3 regions of the uncultured Merdimmobilis sp. genome follow, and region 2 is predicted to be linked to each of the others. Evidence: riboswitches for the same ligand, from Rfam matches in the RefSeq annotation. Region 2 holds a riboswitch; each other region holds the start of a gene.
The links. Region 2 has a riboswitch for thiamine pyrophosphate ahead of tenA (thiaminase II). Riboswitches for the same ligand answer to the same signal wherever they lie in the genome.
Positions count from the first base shown of each region.

Region 1: another riboswitch for thiamine pyrophosphate. It lies ahead of RDQ42_RS09160 (thiamine-binding protein); the one in region 2 lies ahead of tenA (thiaminase II).
Region 3: another riboswitch for thiamine pyrophosphate. It lies ahead of thiW (energy coupling factor transporter S component ThiW); the one in region 2 lies ahead of tenA (thiaminase II).

Region 1 covers NZ_CABRJC010000022.1:15,341-22,148, reverse strand. The annotation lists gene RDQ42_RS09175 (ABC transporter ATP-binding protein) at 81-827, opposite strand; gene RDQ42_RS09170 (ABC transporter substrate-binding protein) at 831-1,835, opposite strand; gene RDQ42_RS09165 (ABC transporter permease) at 1,848-2,630, opposite strand; gene RDQ42_RS09160 (thiamine-binding protein) at 2,599-2,898, opposite strand; TPP riboswitch at 2,992-3,096, opposite strand; gene RDQ42_RS09155 (glycosyl hydrolase family 18 protein) at 3,149-4,543, opposite strand; gene RDQ42_RS09150 (M20 family metallopeptidase) at 4,872-6,047, shown strand; gene RDQ42_RS09145 (aldo/keto reductase) at 6,292-6,808, shown strand, end outside.
Region 2 covers NZ_CABRJC010000018.1:20-5,007, forward strand. The annotation lists partial or broken gene RDQ42_RS10005 (PAS domain-containing protein) at 1-148, opposite strand, end outside; gene RDQ42_RS08415 ((2Fe-2S) ferredoxin domain-containing protein) at 150-398, opposite strand; gene RDQ42_RS08420 (helix-turn-helix transcriptional regulator) at 644-928, opposite strand; TPP riboswitch at 1,388-1,496, shown strand; gene tenA (thiaminase II) at 1,571-2,221, shown strand; gene thiM (hydroxyethylthiazole kinase) at 2,235-3,086, shown strand; gene thiE (thiamine phosphate synthase) at 3,040-3,681, shown strand; gene RDQ42_RS08440 (HAD family phosphatase) at 3,678-4,349, shown strand; gene thiD (bifunctional hydroxymethylpyrimidine kinase/phosphomethylpyrimidine kinase) at 4,368-4,988, shown strand, end outside.
Region 3 covers NZ_CABRJC010000002.1:247,217-254,024, forward strand. The annotation lists gene RDQ42_RS02560 (amidohydrolase) at 1-639, shown strand, start outside; gene RDQ42_RS02565 (MGMT family protein) at 701-1,012, shown strand; gene RDQ42_RS02570 (M20 family metallopeptidase) at 1,213-2,388, shown strand; gene thiW (energy coupling factor transporter S component ThiW) at 2,533-3,039, opposite strand; TPP riboswitch at 3,113-3,222, opposite strand; gene RDQ42_RS02580 (acyl-CoA dehydratase activase) at 3,528-6,482, shown strand; gene RDQ42_RS10000 (2-hydroxyacyl-CoA dehydratase) at 6,486-6,808, shown strand, end outside.

The sequences.
Region 1 (6,808 bases), on a different contig from region 2:
CAGTATAAAGGGGCCGTCAAGGGATATTTTGTCGAACGGTGTCACAACAAAAAATATTTTCAAGATTCCTGGATTTTTTCTTAGTGTGGCAGTTCCAGCAGCCGGATAATCTCCCGTTTATATTGAAGGAATTCCCCGGTGAGTGGAAACTGAGCGCTGCGGGGCTTGGGCTCCCGAATGGCCAGCTCCGCCACAATCCGCCCCGGCTTGCCGGATAAGATGTAAATGCGGTCGGAGAGGAGGATCGCCTCGTCGATGTCATGGGTGATGAACAAGGTGGAGAGGCGGATGCGCTCCATCACCTCCAGATACCAGGTGTGGATGGCCCCTTTGGTGATGGTGTCCAGGGCGCTGAACGGCTCGTCCAGAAGGGCCACGTTCTGGGAAAAGAGATAGGTTCGAAGGAGGGCGGCCCGCTGCCGCATCCCGCCGGAGAGCTGGCTGGGGTACCGGTGTTCCGTCCCCGCCAGGCCGAATTCCCCAAAGTGGCGGGCGGCTTCGGCGTAGGCCTCCTCTTTTTTCACCCCGCGGATGAGGAGGGGCAGGGCCACATTGCCCAGCACCGTCCGGTAGGGGAGGAGAAGGTCTTTTTGCAGCATATAGCTGATCTTTCCCGCCTTGCCGGTGATCTCCTCGCCGGAGAGATAGACCTTGCCCTCTTCCGGCTCCATCAGACCGGAGATGATGTTGAACAAGGTTGTCTTGCCCGCGCCGCTCACCCCCAGCAGGCAGACCAGTTCCCCCTCTTCCAGACGGAGGGAGACATCCTCTAGGATGGGGACGCCGTCAAAGGATTTGGAGACATGCTCCACGACAAGCTTGCTCATGGGCTACTGGGGAAGGTAGTCGTTGGAGTACCCAGTTCCGGCGGGGATTTCCTCCTCCAGCAGCTGGTTGTCCCACAGCCACTGATAGAAGCCGTCCCAGCGGGCGGGGTCGATGACCCCCCAAGCTTCCGCGTCCGCCTGATACTGGGCGGAGAGGTATTCCTGGCTGGCGTAAACCAGATCTTTGTCCAGCTCTGGGCTGGCTGCCAGCAGGAAGTCGGCAGCTTCCCTGGGGTTGGCGATGGCGTATTCATACCCTTTGCGGGTGGCGGCCAGGAACGCTTTTGCCGTCTCGGGGTCCTCTTGGAGGAAGGCGTTGTTCGCCAGGATCACTGGGGTGTAGTAGTCAAAGGTGGGCTCAATGTCGGAAAATGCCCAGTAATCCATATCGATGCCCTTCACTTCCGCGGCGATGCCATCCCAGCCGTAGAACACCCAGATGGAGTCCACGTTGGTCTGCAAGCTGGTGAGGACATCCGTGGGGGTGCTGGGCACCAGGTTGACCTTGGAGAAATCCCCGCCGTCTTTTTCCACGCAGTACCGCATCATGGCCTGTTCCACTGGGTTCTGCCAGGTGGCGTAGGTGCGGCCTTCCAGCCCTTTGGGACGGTCAACCCCTTTTCCGCTCAGGGTGAGGATGCCGCTGGTGTTGTGCTGGACAATGGCCGCCACTGCGGTGACCGGCAGGGCGGCGTCGCCGATGAGGGCGGGGGCGATAGTGTCCTGGGCGTTGATGCCGAACTGGGCTTTGCCCGAGGCCACCAGGGCGGGAGCTCCATCTTCCGGGGGCTGGACAAACTCCACCTTCAGGCCGGCTTCCTCATAATAGCCCAGGGCCTGGGCGGCGTAGAGGCCGGTGTGGTTGGTGTTGGGGGTCCAATCCAGGCAGAAGGTGATCTCTTTGAGGGATTCCCCCTCGCCGGAGGAACTGGAATTGCCGTTCCCGCCGCAGGCGGTGAGGGAAAGGGCCAGCCCAGCCGCAAGGATGGCTGCAAGTATCCGTTTCATATACAATTCTCCTTATAATTCTTGTTCCTGCTGGCGCAGGTTGTCCCAAGGCGTGGCCTTCTTTTGCAGCAGGTCGATGGCCTTCATCAGCAGAAGGCTGATGGCGGAGATCAAAAAGATCACCGCGAACATTTTGTCAAAGGAATAGGATTTTTTGACCCGGGTCATGTAGACCCCCAGGCCCTCCATGCCGCCCAGCCATTCGGAGATGACCGCCCCCACCACCGAGTAGGAGGCGGCGATTTTCAGGCTGGCAAAGAACTGCCGCAGGGCAGAGGGGAACTTGACGTACCGGAAAATCTGGTTCTGGGTGCTGCCCATAGCCCGCATCAGGTTGATGGTGTCCGGATCGGCGGAGGAAAACCCCTCCAGCAATCCGATGGCCATGGGGAAAAAGCAGGTGATGACAATGAGCACCACCTTGGGGGCGATGCCATACCCCAGCCAAAGGATGAGCAGGGGGGCGATGGCAACGGTGGGAACCGTCTGGCTCACCACTAAGAGGGGATAAACCGCTCGCCGCAGCAGGGAGTAGCGGTCCATAAAGAAGGCGACCACAAAGGCCAGGAAGATGGCGCAGGAGAGACCGAGGGCGGCCTCGGCCAGGGTGGTCTGGGAGTGGCTGACCAGAAGGGGAAAATCGGCAAAAAAGGCCTTGACCACATCAGCGGGGGAGGGCAGCATGTACTTGGGGACCACTCCCAGGCTGGACAGCCCCTGCCACACGGCCAAAAGAAGGGCGATCAGCACTCCGGGAGCGGCCTTATTGATGGTGCTTGGTGACTTTTTGGTCAATGGTCAACACACCGCCTTCCGGCCGGTAGGAGATCCGCACATAGGTGCTGACCGCGGGGGCGCCCGCCTTGGCGGCGATGAGCTGGCAGTTTTTGACGATCTCCATCAATTGGTCGTAGTCCCCCTCAATGGCGGTCTCAAAGGGGCCGACAAAGGTGGTGAGGCCGGTGGATTTGATGTAGGCGATGACCTCATCCACAATGCGGATGGTCTCGGCGTCGTCCATGACTTTGGGAACAACTTGGATAGCTACGCTTGCGTTTGGCATAAAATCTCGCTCCTTTTTGCTGTACAATCAAAAGACCGCCCAGCCGGAAAGCCAAGCGGTCTTATCATACAGCATCTGTTGGGGGCAGGCCCCCACAGCATTGTGCAGCATCCCTCCGCCGGCATTATCCGGATCAGGTTCAGGGTTACAGGCCATAAGCCCGCTCTCAGCCGAAAATCAGCACCCCTTGCGGTTTTATTGTCGAAACTAGAATACTCCAAAAGGGAGAAATTGTCAACCAGGCAGAAAATCACCAGGTCAACGCCTCCCCAATGGCGGTGAGCAGGCTCTTCTCCCGGTCGGCGGTGTCCTGGGTCACCTCCCAGACCATCACCCCGCCCAGGTGTTTTTTTGCGTAATAGGTTTTGTCTTGGATGGTGGGAATCCCGTTGTAATGGACTTCCACCCCGTTAATGGTGGTGACATCCTTCCCATAGGCATCTGGGTCGGCGGCCAGGATGGCGCTGTAAGTGGCCCAGGAAGGACGGCCATAGAAGGGCATCCCCAGTACTACCTTGTTGGCGGGCACACCCCTGGTCTCCTTCCAATAGGTGGCGCTGGCCACAGCGAGGGAGTAGCTGGAATGCCGCTCCCCGTCGCCGCCATCATAGGCCATGACATTGATCCAGTCCACGCAGGAAAGCACCTTATCGGTGTGGGCGAGGGTGGCGTCCCGGTAGACGGTACCCTCGGGGGAGACGCCGCCCAGCACCGCCGCAGTCAGCAGCTTGCCCTTGGCGTGGAGCTTCTCGCTTAAATAGAGCATCAGTTTTTCATACCGTTTGGAGCTGCCATTTGAGACGTTGGGATGTTCCCAGTCCATGTCCACCCCGTCGAAGCCGTATTGGTCGCACATGGTCAGGATGGCATCCCCTAGCCGGTAGAGCTTTTCGTCGGTGGCGGTGGCCTGTTCAAACACCGATTGGAGGGTGTTGCCCTGGTAACTCCAGCCCCCCACCCCCAGAAGGACCTTGTTCCCCTTTTGGTGGGCGGCCTCGATGAGGGATTGGGCAGCATAGGCATTTTCCAAAGGGAGAAGGGTCCCCTCCTTGGTGGGGATGGCGAAAGCATAGATCAGGTGGGTCACCACGTCGTGCTGGATTTTTTCCATGCTGCTAGGCTTCCAGGAGGGATAATAAGCCACTACTTTAAACCCTTGTGTGCCAACCGAAGGGGAGCCGGCAGGGGGAAGGGAAGAAGAAGACGCGCTGGAGGAGGATGCTGGTGCCGAGGAGGAGGGAGGGGCTGCACTGGAACTGGAAGGGGGCATTGGAGTGGAGCTTGGACTTTCCACCGTTTCCCAGGGGTTGCCATCCCCTTTGCCAGGCTGTTCGCCTGTATTCCACCATTTGGCCTGGTAAAGAACGCCGCCGTAGAGGACCCGATCCCCCTTTTGGTAGGTGGCGGCGGAATCCCACACAGAGGCTTGTCCAGGGGCAGGGGAGGTTACCTGAGAGGAGGATTCTTCCTCCAGGCTTTCTTGGTTCTCGCTTTCCGATGACTCTTCTTGGGAGGTGCTGGAGGAAGGGGCTTCCCCCGGCAAAAAGCTTCGGTACAGGGAAAAACCCCCAGTGATGAGCAGGACAGCCAAGGTGATTCCCGCCGCAAGCAGCAAATAAGGTTTGTGTTTGTTTTTTACTTCCACAAAGGGGCACTCCTTTTGAAAAAATCTTGGCGGCCCACAGGGAGGGAACCTTATCGTGGGCCACACACTGCCCCCATTGTAGCAGATAGACGCGCCTCATGACAAAGGAAAGATCGGGAAGGGAATCCCCCAAAAAGCTGGAATACCGGGCTTGTTTGGAGAAAAAGACCAGAAACCATGGTGGAAATACAGGGTTTTCTGGGACAATATCCAAAAGATTTGAAGAGGTGGGGGAATCTCTTGACTTTAGCCATTAAAAGCTTTAAACTGTAAAACAGTGAGAGATCACTGAATTACAGAGTCACAACGACTGAAAGGCGGAAATCCAATGAATGACCTGCTGAAAAGTGCAAAAGCAATCGAAGAGACTATCGTCAAGGACAGACGGACGATCCATCAGAACCCAGAGCTGGGGAATGATCTGCCCCAGACGACTCGATATATCATGGACCGCCTGACCGAAATGGGATATGAACCCAAGGAAATCTGCAAGAGCGGCGTTGTAGCCACGGTGGGCAAGCCAGGCAAGACAATCCTGCTCCGAGCCGATACCGACGCCCTGCGCATGCCGGAAAAAACCGGCCTTCCCTTTGCCTCCCAGAACCCGGAAGCCGCCCATACCTGCGGCCATGACACCCATGCTGCCATGTTGCTGGGTGCGGCAAAACTCCTCAAAGATCGGGAAAACGAGTTGTGCGGCACCGTTAAATTGATGTTCCAGCCTGCAGAGGAGATTCTTGCCGGCGCCAAAGCGATGATTGATGCCGGCGTGCTGGAAAATCCCCATGTGGACGCAGCTGTGGCCATCCATATCAGCAGCGTCACCCAGCCAGCCGGATTTGTGGGCTTTACCAAAGGCGGCTCTCACGGCTCGGCGGATAAATTTGTCATCACCGTCAAAGGAAAAGGCGGCCATGGGGCCAACCCCCACACCGCCATCGACCCCATCACCGCCGGCTCCCACATCGTCATCGCCCTCCAGGAAATTCTGGCTCGGGAGATCGACGCGGCGGACACCGCCACTATGACTATCGGCGCCTTCCAGAGCGGGCTCAAGGAGAACGTCATCCCCGATGAGGCGATGATCATGGGCACCATCCGAACCAAATCCAGCAAGGTCCGCACTTTTATGAAACAGCGCCTGGTGGAGGTAGCCAAAGCGGTGGCGTCGGCGTTCCGCTGCGACTGCGAGGTGGAATACCCCTTTGGCGTCGCCCCCTTGGAGAATGACAACGACTTGATGGATGAGATCGTCGGCTACACCCGCGACCTGCTGGGCGAGGACAAAGTCCAGGAGCTTCCCGGCGGTATGGGATCGGAGGATTTCTCCCTGGTCACCGAAAAGGTCCCCGGCATCTTCCTGCGCCTGGGCGCCATGCCCTCCGACCCGGAGAAGGTGTTCCCCGCCCATAACCCCAATGTCCTGTTCGACGAAAGCGCGTTCCCCATCGGCTCGGCGGTCTACGCCAATGCAGCCATCCAGTGGCTAAAAAACAATCAATAACCCCATTCTACTTCCAATTCTGATTCAACAGGGAAGAGCCCTCCGCCACAGCGGGGGCTTTTCTCTTTCTCCGGAAGGGGCAATCCTGTGGCGGAACTGGCTGGAAAATTACACTTGTCAAACTTTTCGTTTAGGAGTAAAATAAAGGAGGCATATTGTCCTTTATCTATATGTCTAAGCCCTTTCCATCGCCGGATGGGGCCAGGAAAGCAGTTGTAGAAACAGGAAAGAAGGGTGACAGTTTATGAATTACCGCAAATTTGGAAATACCGGGGTTGAAATTTCCGCCCTGGGATTTGGCACCATGCGTCTGCCCACCACCGACGGAGTCCCTCTGAGTGCCAATATTGATGAAAAAGAAGCCATCCGGCTGATCCGTCACGCCATTGACAGCGGCGTCAACTATGTGGATACCGCTTACCCTTACCACGGCCGGACCAGTGAAACCCTGGTGGGAAAAGCCTTGGCCGATGGCTACCGGGAAAAGGTGTATTTGGCCACCAAGAGCCCTGTTGTCCTGATTGAGGCGGAAGGGGATTTCGACCGCATCCTGGACGAGCAGCTGCAAAAGCTGAACACCGACCATGTGGACTTTTACCTCCTGCACGCCTTGGACAAAAAGAAATGGGAGACGGTGAAAAAGTTCAACCTGCTGGATAAGATGAAAAAGGCCCGGGACGCCGGGAAAATCCGGTTTATGGGGTTCTCCTTCCACGACGACTTGGAGTTGTTTAAAACCATTGTGGACAGCTTTGACCAGT
Region 2 (4,988 bases):
TGGCCGGTTTGCCGGTGAGCTCGCTGGAGCTGGGCTGGCCGAACAGCTGGCAGAAGGCGTCGTTGACCTGTAGGATGGCCAGGTTGGTATCCATGGCCAAGATGGCGTGGGGGGTGCAGCGGATGATGATCTCCGCGATGGATTCCATATCAGTTCAGCGCCTCCAGCACGTGCTTGTCAAAGATGCCCTGGAAGTTGGCGGCGGTGACGCCGGTGAGCACCTGGTCGCCGACCTTCATCGAGACGCCGTCGGCGCTGCAGCAGCCCAGGCAGAAGGAGGCGCTCAGGACCACTTTGTCCTCCAGATGGTGCTTGGCGATCTGTTCTTTGAGCAGGTTGATGATGTCGTAAGAGCCTTTGAGATGGCAGGAGCTGCCGATGCAAACAGAAATTTCCATGGTGTACTTCCTTCCTCTGCATAAAATGCTTTTATTGTTATAAATTTAACATGAAATCCTTCTTCTAGTATACCGGGAATCCTCTTTGGTTGCAAGATTATTTGTGCAACTTTTTGAGAGAAAGGGCCGTTTTTTCGCAGATAACCGGTATTGGCAGGGACAGCAAAGGCGGCCCCGCCACAAAAGCGAAAGCCGCCTGGAGTTTTTCCCCGTTTCCCGCGCAGAAGCCCACAGGAGAAAAGGGGCTATTCCTTGTCTTTTGCGAGGGCGGCTAAAAACTGCTGAACCTCTTCCATCCGGCGGGGGTCCATCCGGTAGTAGACCCAGGGACCCTCCTTGCGGCTGGTGACCAGGCCGCTTTCCATCAGGATGCGCATGTGGTAGGAGAGGGTGGGCTGGCTGATGTGGAAGGGCGCCAAAATCTTGCAGGCGCACATCTCCTTGCTGGACAGCATGTCCAAAATTTGCAGCCGGGTCTCGTCAGACAGCGCCTTAAAGACCGGTACATACTTCAAATACTGTTCTTCCATCAAAATTCTCCTTTGGTCAAATCCAAGCCGCCGCCCATGTGGACGGGGCTGACATTCGAATAATCGCTTTGGGGGCTTTTTTGTGGGGGCCGGAAAAAGCCCGGCGCCGCCTTCCAAGGGCAAGCCCGAAGAATCACAACCTTGTGGTGCGGCAGGTGGGCTTTCCCCCTCGATAGAATTATCACGCCGCGATTTGTTCCAGCATAGAGTTCACACAAACTGGAAAAAATCAGGTGCCGCTTAGCGGCGGGAAGTGTTTTTCACCAATAATCGCTCTGCGACCATTATAGCATAAAATCCTCCCGCGGAAAAATCCCCTGGATGTGAAAAAAGAGGGGTTTTTATGAATTTGTTGGAAATTTTCCTCTTGAAGTGGAAAATCTGGAAAAATACGCCCCAAAAATTGACGCTCCCCAGCCTTTGGTGGTATACTGGTAGCAGAAATCCGGATGATCCGGAACAATACAAACGGGGAGCTCGCGCCTGCGGGCTGAGAGGAGGCCAACTGCGGCCTCGACCCGGAACCTGATTTGGATAATGCCAACGTAGGAATCGCCAACGCCAGTCTAGGGGATGCACCTGCGCATCCCCTTTTTGTTTGGCCGTTTTCCGGGGACAACACAAGGAGGAATCGCCGTGAAGATGATGGAACAAGCCATAGCGGGCAGTAGAGACCTGTGGGAGGGCTACCTTGTCCACCCCTTTGTCAAGGGGGCGGAGGAGGGGACGCTGACCCCCAAGCAGTTTGAGACCTATATGGTTCAGGACAGTATCTATTTAAAGGAATACGCCCGGGTGTTCGCCCTGGCCATGTACCGCGCCGAAACCCTGCGGGAGATGCAGCTGTTTTACGACGTGCTCTCGGTGGTGATCAACGACGAGTCGTTCACCCGGGTCAAATACCTGCGGCGCTACGGCATCGACCCCGACCGTGTGGACGAGATAGCGCCCCTGCCGGAGAACAAAGCCTACACCGACTTTATGCTGGAGATGGCGAGCCGGGGCCTGGCCGAGGCGCTGATGGCGGTGCTGCCCTGCATGCTCAGCTACCTTTACATCGCAAAGGAGGTGGTGAAGCGCAGCCCGGACGTCCTCACACAGAGCCCATATGGGGATTGGCTGGCAGATTACGCCTCGGAACGGTACGCGGAAAAATGCAGCCGCTGGGCCGCCTTTGCCGACCAGCTATGCGACGGGTACTCCCGGGAGCGCAAAGAGGAACTGGCCGGCATCTTCCGGGTGTCCAGCCAGCATGAGATGCGGTTTTGGGACATGTCCTATGCCGCGCAATAGGGGGGAGAGACCAATGGAAGCACTGATTCACAGGGTGCGGGGGAAAAATCCCCTGGTGCACTGCATCACCAACTATGTCACCGCGGGGGATTGCGCCAACATGCTGCTGGCTTGCGGGGGTTCCCCCATCATGGCCGATGACCTGGCCGAGGCCGCGGCCATCACCGCCGGGTGCGATGCCTTGGTCCTCAACCTGGGCACCCCCCACGCCGGGACTCTACCAGCTATGGCTGCCGCCGGGAAACAGGCCAATCAACTGGGCCATCCGGTGGTGCTGGACCCGGTGGGGGTGGGGGCTTCCCCCTTCCGCCGGGGGGCAGCGGAACAGCTTTTTCGGGAGGTGCAGTTCTCCCTCATCCGGGGGAATATCTCGGAGGTCAAGGCCCTTTTGAACATCCGCTCCCAGGGCAAAGGGGTGGATGCCGGGGCACTGGACGCCGTCACCGAGGAGACCATCCCGGAGGGGATTGCCCTGGCCCAGCAGCTCTGGGCCCAGACCGGGGCGGCAGTGGCCATCACCGGGGTCATCGACCTGGTGGCCGACGGGGAAGGGGCCTATGTGATCCGGGGTGGGCACCCCATGCTCTCCCGCATCACCGGTTCTGGCTGCATGCTTTCGGCGGTGTGCGGGGCATTTTTGGCAGCCTGCCCGGACAAGCCTGCCATGGCGGCGGCCGGTGCAGTTTCATCCATGGGGCTGTGTGGAGAGATTGCCGCTGCCCGCCTCCGGGAGGGGGAAGGCACCGGGAGCTTCCGCACCTACCTCATGGACGCCATGAGTTTGCTCGATGATCAACAGTGGATGGGAGGAACCAACATTGAATACCACCAAATACGCTATGCGGCTGTACGCCGTGACCGATAGCAGCTGGCTGCGCGGCCGCTCCCTTGTCCAAATGGTGGAGGAGGCCATTCTGGGCGGGGCGACCTTTGTCCAGCTGCGGGAAAAAGAATTGGACCAGGAGGCGTTTATCGCCCTGGCCAAAGAGGTGAAGCAGGTCACCAGCCGGTACCATGTGCCCTTTGTCATCAACGACAATGTGGAGGTTGCCCTTGCGGTAAACGCCGACGGTGTCCATGTGGGCCAGGAGGACATGGCCGCGGCGAAAGCCCGGCAGCTGCTGGGCCCGGATAAGATTATAGGCGTCTCCTGCAAGACCCCGGAACAGGCGAAAAAAGCCCAGGCTGACGGGGCGGACTACATCGGCACCGGGGCGGCCTTTGCCACCACCACCAAAAAGGACACCCGGGCTTTGAGCCGGGAGGAGCTACAGGCGGTGGCCGAGGCGGTTGACATCCCGGTGGTGGCCATCGGCGGCATAAACGCCGGAAACCTGCTGGAGCTCTCCGGATGCGGGGTGGACGGCGTGGCGGTGGTCTCGGCCATCTTTGCCCAGGACGATCCCCGGGCCGCCGCAGAAGAGCTTCGGGCCCTTTCCGACCAGATGGTGGCCCGATGATTCAGGGGCTGCTCTTCGATCTGGACGGCACCTTGGTGGATTCCAACTGGGTGTGGAAGAACATCGGCCGGGATTTTCTCATCGCCCAGGGCAAGACCCCGGAAGAGGGGCTGGTGGGGAAGTTTGAGGAGATGAGCTTCACCCAGTCCGCCGAATATATGATCCGGGAATACGGTCTCTCCATGACGGTGGGGGAGGTCATCGCCGCCGTGACCCAGATGGCAGAGGACACCTACCTCACTCGGGTGGATCTCAAGCCCGGTGCATCAGAACTGCTGCGGCGGTGCAAGGCGGCGGGATATCCCATGGCTGTGGGCACCGCATTGGATGAGGGCCTGGCCCGGCGCTTGCTGGAAAGGCTGGGGATTTTGGACTTCTTCCGAGGGGTGTACACCTGTGAGACATTGGGCTTCCCCAAAACCGACCCGGCCTTCTACCGCCGGGCAGTGGAGCTGTTGGGCTGCCTCCCCGGGGAGACGGCGGTGTTTGAAGACGCTCCCCACGCCTTGAAAACCGCAAAAGAGGCCGGCTGCCGCACCGTCGGCGTCGCCGACCCTTGGGGCGCCCCCCGCCGGGCGGAGGCAGAAGAATACAGCGACCGTTTCCTCCAAAGCCTGGAGGAGCTTCTGGATTTGCAGCATGGGGGAGAACAGCTCCCCCCAGAATAGAAAAGAGGTTGTAGCAGTATGTATAAAGTGCTTTCCATCGCAGGGTCGGATTGCAGCGGCGGCGCAGGCATCCAGGCCGACATCAAAACCATCGCCGCCCACGGCATGTACGCCATGACAGCTATCACCGCCCTGACAGCCCAGAACACCACCGGGGTGTATGGGGTGCTGGAGGCGGACAAAGACTTTGTGGCCCAGCAGATCGACTGCGTGTTCCAAGATATCCGCCCGGACGCGGTGAAGGTCGGCATGGTGGCAAACGCCCAGATCATCGCCGCCATCGCCGACAAGCTGGAGGAATATGAGGCAAAGAACATCGTGGTGGACCCGGTGATGGTCTCCACCAGCGGGGGGCGCCTCCTCAATGAGGATGCGGTGGAGGCCCTCAAGACCCGCCTTCTGCCCCTGGCGGATGTGATCACCCCCAACATCCCCGAGGCGGAATGCCTTTCCGGGATACCGATTCAATCCAATGGGGATATGGAGCGGGCGGCGGAACAGATCGCCCTCTTCTGCCGGGGGGCCATCCTCATCAAGGGAGGCCACCAGGAATACCGGGCCGACGACCTCCTCTATTATGAGGACTGCCCCATTTGGTTCCCCGGCCGCAAAGTGGACAACCCCAACACCCATGGAACC
Region 3 (6,808 bases), on a different contig from region 2:
AACGCCCTCAATGCGGCCCAGATCGGCCTTGCCGCCATCAACGCCAACCGGGAGACCTTCCAGGACAAGGATACCATCCGGGTTCACCCCATCATCACCAAAGGCGGGGATTTGGTCAATGTCGTCCCTGCCGATGTGCGGATCGAGACCTACATCCGCGGCAAGACCATGGAAGGGGTGCTGGACGCCTCCAAAAAGGTCAATCGGGCGCTCAAAGCCGGCGCTGATGCAGTGGGAGCCCAGGTGGTCATCCAGGAAATCCCCGGCTATATGCCCCGGATGAACGAAAAGCGGATGAACCAGCTGTTTGAGGCCAATGTCACCCCGCTGGTGGGGTCGGACCACGTGGTCAACAACGGCCACACCACCGGCAGCAGCGACTTTGGCGATATTATGCACCTGATGCCGGGTATCCACCCCTACATCGGCGGCGCAGTGGGCCGGGGCCACAGCAGCGACTACCAGATTGTCGACCCGGAGATGTTCTACATCGTCCCCGCTAAAGCTATGGCTATGACGGTTATCGATTTGTTGTGGGACGGCGCGGCGGAGGCCAAAGCCATTGTAGAATCCTACCAGCCGGTGTACAAAAACAAAGAGGAGTACCTGGCCGCTTGGGAGGAACTGATGAAGGGCTAACCAAAATGAAACAATTTGGGGCGGGGGAGAATTCCCGTCCTGTTTTTTGGAGGAATTGGTTGTGGAAGAGGGATTTTTTACCCGCGTGTACCAGATCGTAGAGCGGATTCCGCCGGGAAAGGTGGCTACCTACGGGCAGGTCGCCTTCCTGGCAGGCAGTCCCCGAGCCGCCAGGGCAGTGGGGGAGGCGATGCGCCGCTGCCCCTATTTTGAAGTCCCCTGCCACCGGGTGCTCAATCGCAGAGGGGAGCTGTCCCCCGCCCCGGCATTTGGTGGCCCAGGCGTCCAACAGGGCCGCCTGGAGGCCGAGGGAGTCGCAGTCGGCCCAGATAACCGGGTGGATCTGACCCAGTTTCAATGGGATGGAAAATGAAAGCAATCCTTCACAGCAGAGTTGGATTTGGGGAAAACGGAGAGTTCTCTCCCCCAATTCCGGGAAAGTCACCGGAGAAATAGCGGATATGTGCAAATGTTATGCAAGAATTTATGCATTTTACATTTTGACCGGAACCACCAAAAAAGCTATAATGGAATCAGAAGATTTTGGACAACAATGGGAAAGGTGGTACTAGTATGAATCCGATTTTACAAAGAGCCAAAGAGTTGGAGAGCGAGATCATCGCCAACCGGCGTTACCTGCACCAGCACCCGGAAATCCGGGATGAACTGCCCAACACCACAAAATTCGTCATGGAAAAACTGACCGAAATGGGCTATGAGCCCAAGGAAATCTGCAAGGGCGGCATCGTCGCCACAGTGGGCAACCCTGGAAAGGTGTTTCTGCTGCGGGGCGATATGGATGCCCTCCCCATGGAGGAGGACACCGACCTGGAATTCCGCTCCTGCAACAGCTATGCCCACACCTGCGGCCATGATACCCACACCGCTATGCTGCTGGGTGCGGCAAAAATCCTCAAGGAGCATGAGAAGGAGCTGAAGGGCACCGTCAAGCTGATGTTCCAGCCCGCGGAGGAGATTTTCACCGGCGCCCAGGCGATGATTGATGCCGGCGTTATGGAGAATCCCCACGTGGATGCGGCCCTGGCTACCCACATCGCCTCTTCTGGCCTGCCCTGCGGCATGATCTCCTATAAGGAAGGCCCTTCCGGCGCGTCGGCTGACATGTTCACCATCACCATCAAGGGCAAAGGCGGCCACGGCGCCTATCCCCACGCTGCGGTGGACCCGGTCAACATTGGCGCCCATGTCGTCCTCACCCTCCAGGAGTTGGTGAGCCGGGAGGTCAACCCCTTGGAGCCCTGCGTTCTGACCATCGGAGCCTTCCAGGCCGGCGACGCTGGAAACATCCTGCCGGAATCTGCTGTGTTGCGGGGTTCTATCCGCACCTTCAACAACGATGTGCGCAACTTTATCAAACAGCGCACAGTGGAGCTGTGTGAGGACACTGCCAAAAAGTTCCGGGCCGAGGCCAAAGTGGAGTTCACTTCCGGCGTCTGCCCGCTGATCAACGACGGGGAATTCACCCGGGAGATCGTCGGTTACCTGGGGGATTTGGTCCCTGCCGACAAGCTCTGCACCCGGGAGCCGGAGATGGGCTCTGAGGACTTTGCCCTGGTCACCCAGATGGTGCCCGCCACCTTCCTGTACCTGGGCGCTGAGGTGGAGGACCCGGCCCAAGTGCGCCGCGGCCACAACCCCAATGTCCTGTTCAACGAGGACTGCTTCCACCTGGGTACTGCTGCTCTAGCCCACTGTGCCATCCAGTGGCTGGATCGCCACAGCAACTAGCAGATGCTGAAAAAGGGGCTGACCCTGGGCGGCCCTCTCAAACAGATTTGAATATTTGAAGAAACGGCATAGCTTAAAGCTATGCCGTTTCTTTGTGGAAAAGGATATTGTGTGGGAATGCCTACGCTTTTCTTTGAGGAAAGGTTACACCCCTAAGCTGTGTTTCACCTGGTCGAGGGCCTTGGTCCGATCTAAGGCGGTGAGGAAGGCCACTGATAGAAGAGCGCCGCCCACCGAGCTGATCAAGAAGGGGAGCACATAGGCAAAAAGGGCAGCCTCTTTGCCGAGGAGCAGGGTGGCCACTGGGTAACAGAGCAGGCCGCCCAGGATGCCGGTGCCCACCGTCTCCCCCAGGAAGGCGGCCCACATCTTATGGGTTCTCTGGTAGAGGAGACCGCACAGCAGGGCCCCCACCATGCTGCCGGGGAAGGCAAGCAAGCTCCCGGTGCCCATCAGGTTTCGGATCAGCGAGGTGGCAAAGGCCATGGCAACGGCATATCCCGGGCCAAGGATGACACCTCCCAGCACATTGACCGCATGTTGAATGGGGAAGCACTTAGATGCCCCCACCGGGATGTAGAACGCGGAACAGACCACCCCCAGGGCGGTCAGCAGGCCGGCAGTGGCCAGCTTTTTGACAGAATGCTGCATAAAAAGTCCCCCTTTTTGAAAATGCCGGGAGGTAAAGAGAAAGCCGCCGATCCCAATAGCGGAATGGCGGCAGAAAATCACGATCAAAGCTCCCTCCGCCGGCATTATCCGTATCAGGTTAGCGGGTCGAGACGGCATTACGTCTCCTCTCAGCCTGCTGCGCAAGCTCCCCGGATGCAATTGTTCCTATTTAGGATATCCAGTTGTGCTGACCTTGTCAAGGGAAAACGGAAAAAATGTAACCAACTGTTACAGAAATGGGCAAAAAAAGTCGAAATACGGCAAAAAATTAACAGAATCTTTATACTTTGGACAAATATCGGTTACATGCTGTTCTTGACTATTCCTTTTTAATTAGTATAATGGGGGCACATAGAAAATGTTGAAATAACACAAAAAAACCAGAATTTTCCCAAAAACGGTCTAAATTATTTGTGAGTATTTGACATAGTGAAAAGATGAAGTGTTCTGTAATTGGAGGGTCGGCTATGGGCCTTAAACTGGGAATTGACATCGGTTCCACCACGGTCAAAGTGGTGATCATGGATGGGGATGCTATTTTATGGCGGCGTTATGAACGCCATTTTTCGCAGGTGCGGCAGAAAACGGCGGAATTGCTGGAGGCCGCCCGCCAGGTGGTGGGAGACCAGCCTCTTCACGCGGCAGTGTCAGGCTCTGCGGGGTTTGGGGTGGCAAAACTGATTGGAATGCAGTTTATCCAGGAGGTGTTTGCCACCGGACAGGCCATCCGTTACTTCGGTATAGATGCGGATGCGGTCATTGAGCTGGGGGGAGAGGACGCCAAGATCCTCTTCCTCACCGGCGGGGTAGAGGAGCGGATGAACGGCAGCTGTGCTGGCGGCACCGGCGCGTTTATCGACCAGATGGCGACTTTATTAAATGTCACCACCGATGAACTGGATGAATTGAGCTTGCAGCACACCCGGATCTACCCCATTGCCTCCCGGTGCGGGGTGTTTGCTAAAACCGACATCCAGCCCCTTCTCAACCAAGGGGCCCGCAAGGAGGATCTGGCCGCCAGCATCTTCCAGGCGGTGGTCAATCAGACCATCACCGGCTTGGCCCAGGGCCGCCCCATCGAGGGGAAGGTGGTCTTCCTCGGGGGGCCGCTTTACTTTTTGAAGGGCCTGCGGGAACGGTTCCAGGAGACGTTGAAACTGGATGCTGACCACGCCTTTTTCCCCGAGTGGAGCCAGTACGCCGTGGCCATCGGCACTGCGGTTTACGCCGATGAAAATGCCCCGGAGACCACCCTCTCTCAAGTGATGGAACGGATAAAGAGCGCTTCAGAGGAGAGCCACAGCGGCCGGTATCTGGAGCCGCTTTTTCAAAACCGGGGAGAATACGAAGAATTCTCCCGCCGCCACAGCTCTGCCACGGTGGAGGAGCGGGATCTATCCAGCTATGAGGGATCTGCTTACCTGGGCATTGACTGTGGAAGCACCACCACCAAGCTGGTGCTCATCGGCCAGGAGGCGGAAATTTTATACCAGTACTACAGTTCCAACCAGGGCAACCCGGTGGAGCTGGTTCGCCGGCAATTGACCGAGGTCCGCCGGCTCTGCGGGGACCGGGTGGCCATCCGTGGGGTGGTGACTACCGGTTACGGGGAGGAATTGATTCAAAACGCCTTCCACGCCGACGCCGGCATTGTGGAAACGGTGGCCCACTTCCGGGCGGCCCGGTTCTTTGACCCGCAGGTGGATTTTATTTTGGACATCGGCGGCCAGGATATCAAATGCTTCAAGGTGCGTTCCAACGCCATCGACAGCATCATGCTCAATGAAGCTTGTTCCTCCGGGTGCGGCTCTTTCATTGAGACTTTTGCCAAATCCATGGGCTACTCCACCGAGGAATTCGCCCAAAAGGGCCTCTTCGCCAAGTACCCAGTGGATTTGGGTTCCCGCTGTACGGTGTTTATGAACTCCTCGGTCAAGCAGGCCCAGAAAGATGGGGCCACAGTGGAGGATATCTCCGCCGGGCTCTCCATCAGCGTGGTGAAAAATGCGGTGTACAAGGTCATACGGGCCACCAGTGCCAGCGAGCTGGGACACAATGTGGTGGTCCAGGGGGGCACCTTTTACAACGACGCGGTGCTCCGGGCCTTTGAGCGGGAGCTGGGGGCCAACGTCACCCGCCCGGTCATCGCCGGGCTGATGGGCGCTTATGGGGCCGCCCTCAGCGCCCGGGAGATGAACCTATCCCAGTCGAGCCTCCTCTCCCTTCAGGAGCTGGAGGATTTCACCCATACCGCTAAACCGGCAGTCTGCGGCCTCTGCCCCAACCGCTGCAATTTGACGGTGAATTCCTTTGCCGGCGGGGGAAAATACATCTCCGGCAACCGGTGCGAGCGCCCGCTGGGCAGCCGCCCCAAGGAGAGCGCCCCCAACCTGTACCAGTTTAAACTGAAGCGGCTGGTGGACCTCTCCGCCCAAGGAAAACCCGGCCCGCGGGGCAAAATCGGTTTGGCTCTGGGGATGAATATGTATGAAAACCTCCCCTTCTGGCATACCTTCTTTACCCAGCTGGGGTTTGAAGTGGTGGTATCACCGCCTTCTACCGTGGAGCTGTTCGCCAAGGGGCGGTACACCATCCCATCCGATACCGTCTGCTACCCGGCCAAGCTGATGCACGGCCATATGGAGTACCTGCTGGAACAAGGGGTGCCCACCATCTTTTACCCCAGCCTCACCTACAACTTCGATGAGAAGCGGGGGGACAACCACTACAACTGCCCTGTAGTGGCCTATTACCCAGAACTGCTTCACGCCAACCTGCAAAAGCTTTCCCAGGTGCGGTATCTGTACCCCTATTTGTCTACCGATGACCCAAAATCTTTTGTGCGGGAAATATATACCTATCTGCGCCAATACGTGGCTGACCTGACCAAAAGAGAGGTCAAACAGGCGGCAGAGCAGGCGTACCAGGTTTATTACCGCTGGCATGATGACCTGCGGCTGGAGGCGGAGAAAGCCATCGCTGAGACCCGCGCCCGCGGGGGCAAAATTATCGTGCTGGCCGGCCGGCCTTACCATGTGGACCCAGAGGTCAACCACGGCATCGACCGGCTGATCAGCGGCCTAGGGGTGACCGTCCTCACCGAGGACAGCATCTTTGAATTGGCCGCGCCCCAGAGGGTCCGGGTTCTGAACCAGTGGACCTACCACGCCCGGATGTACTCCGCTGCCCAGTATGTGGCCACCCAGCCGGATATGGAGCTGGTGCAGCTGGTCTCCTTTGGCTGCGGCATCGACGCCATCACCACCGACGAGGTGCGGGACATCTTGGAATCGGCGGGGAAATTATACACTGAGTTGAAAATTGATGAAATTAACAACCTTGGGGCGGTAAAAATTCGCATCCGAAGCCTTCTGGAGGCCATGGAGGAACGCCGCCGCGCCCGGGAGAAAGGGGAGAACTGATCCATGGAGCAATGCACACGGCCCTGTAGCCAATGCGCAGGCGCCCTTAAGGAGGAGAGGGTGGTCTTCACCCAAGAGATGAAGAAAACCCACACCATTCTAATTCCCACCATGCTGCCCATCCACTTCCGGTTTATGGCCAACATCCTGGAACAGAAGGGCTATAAGGTAAAGATACTGGAGAATGCCGGCCGCAGCGTGGTGGACGAAGGTCTGAAGAACGTCCACAACGACACTTGTTACCCCGCCTTGTTGGTCATCGGCCAGATGATCGACGCCCTGAAAAGCGGGGAGTATGATCTGGACAAAGTCGCTCTGCTGATCAC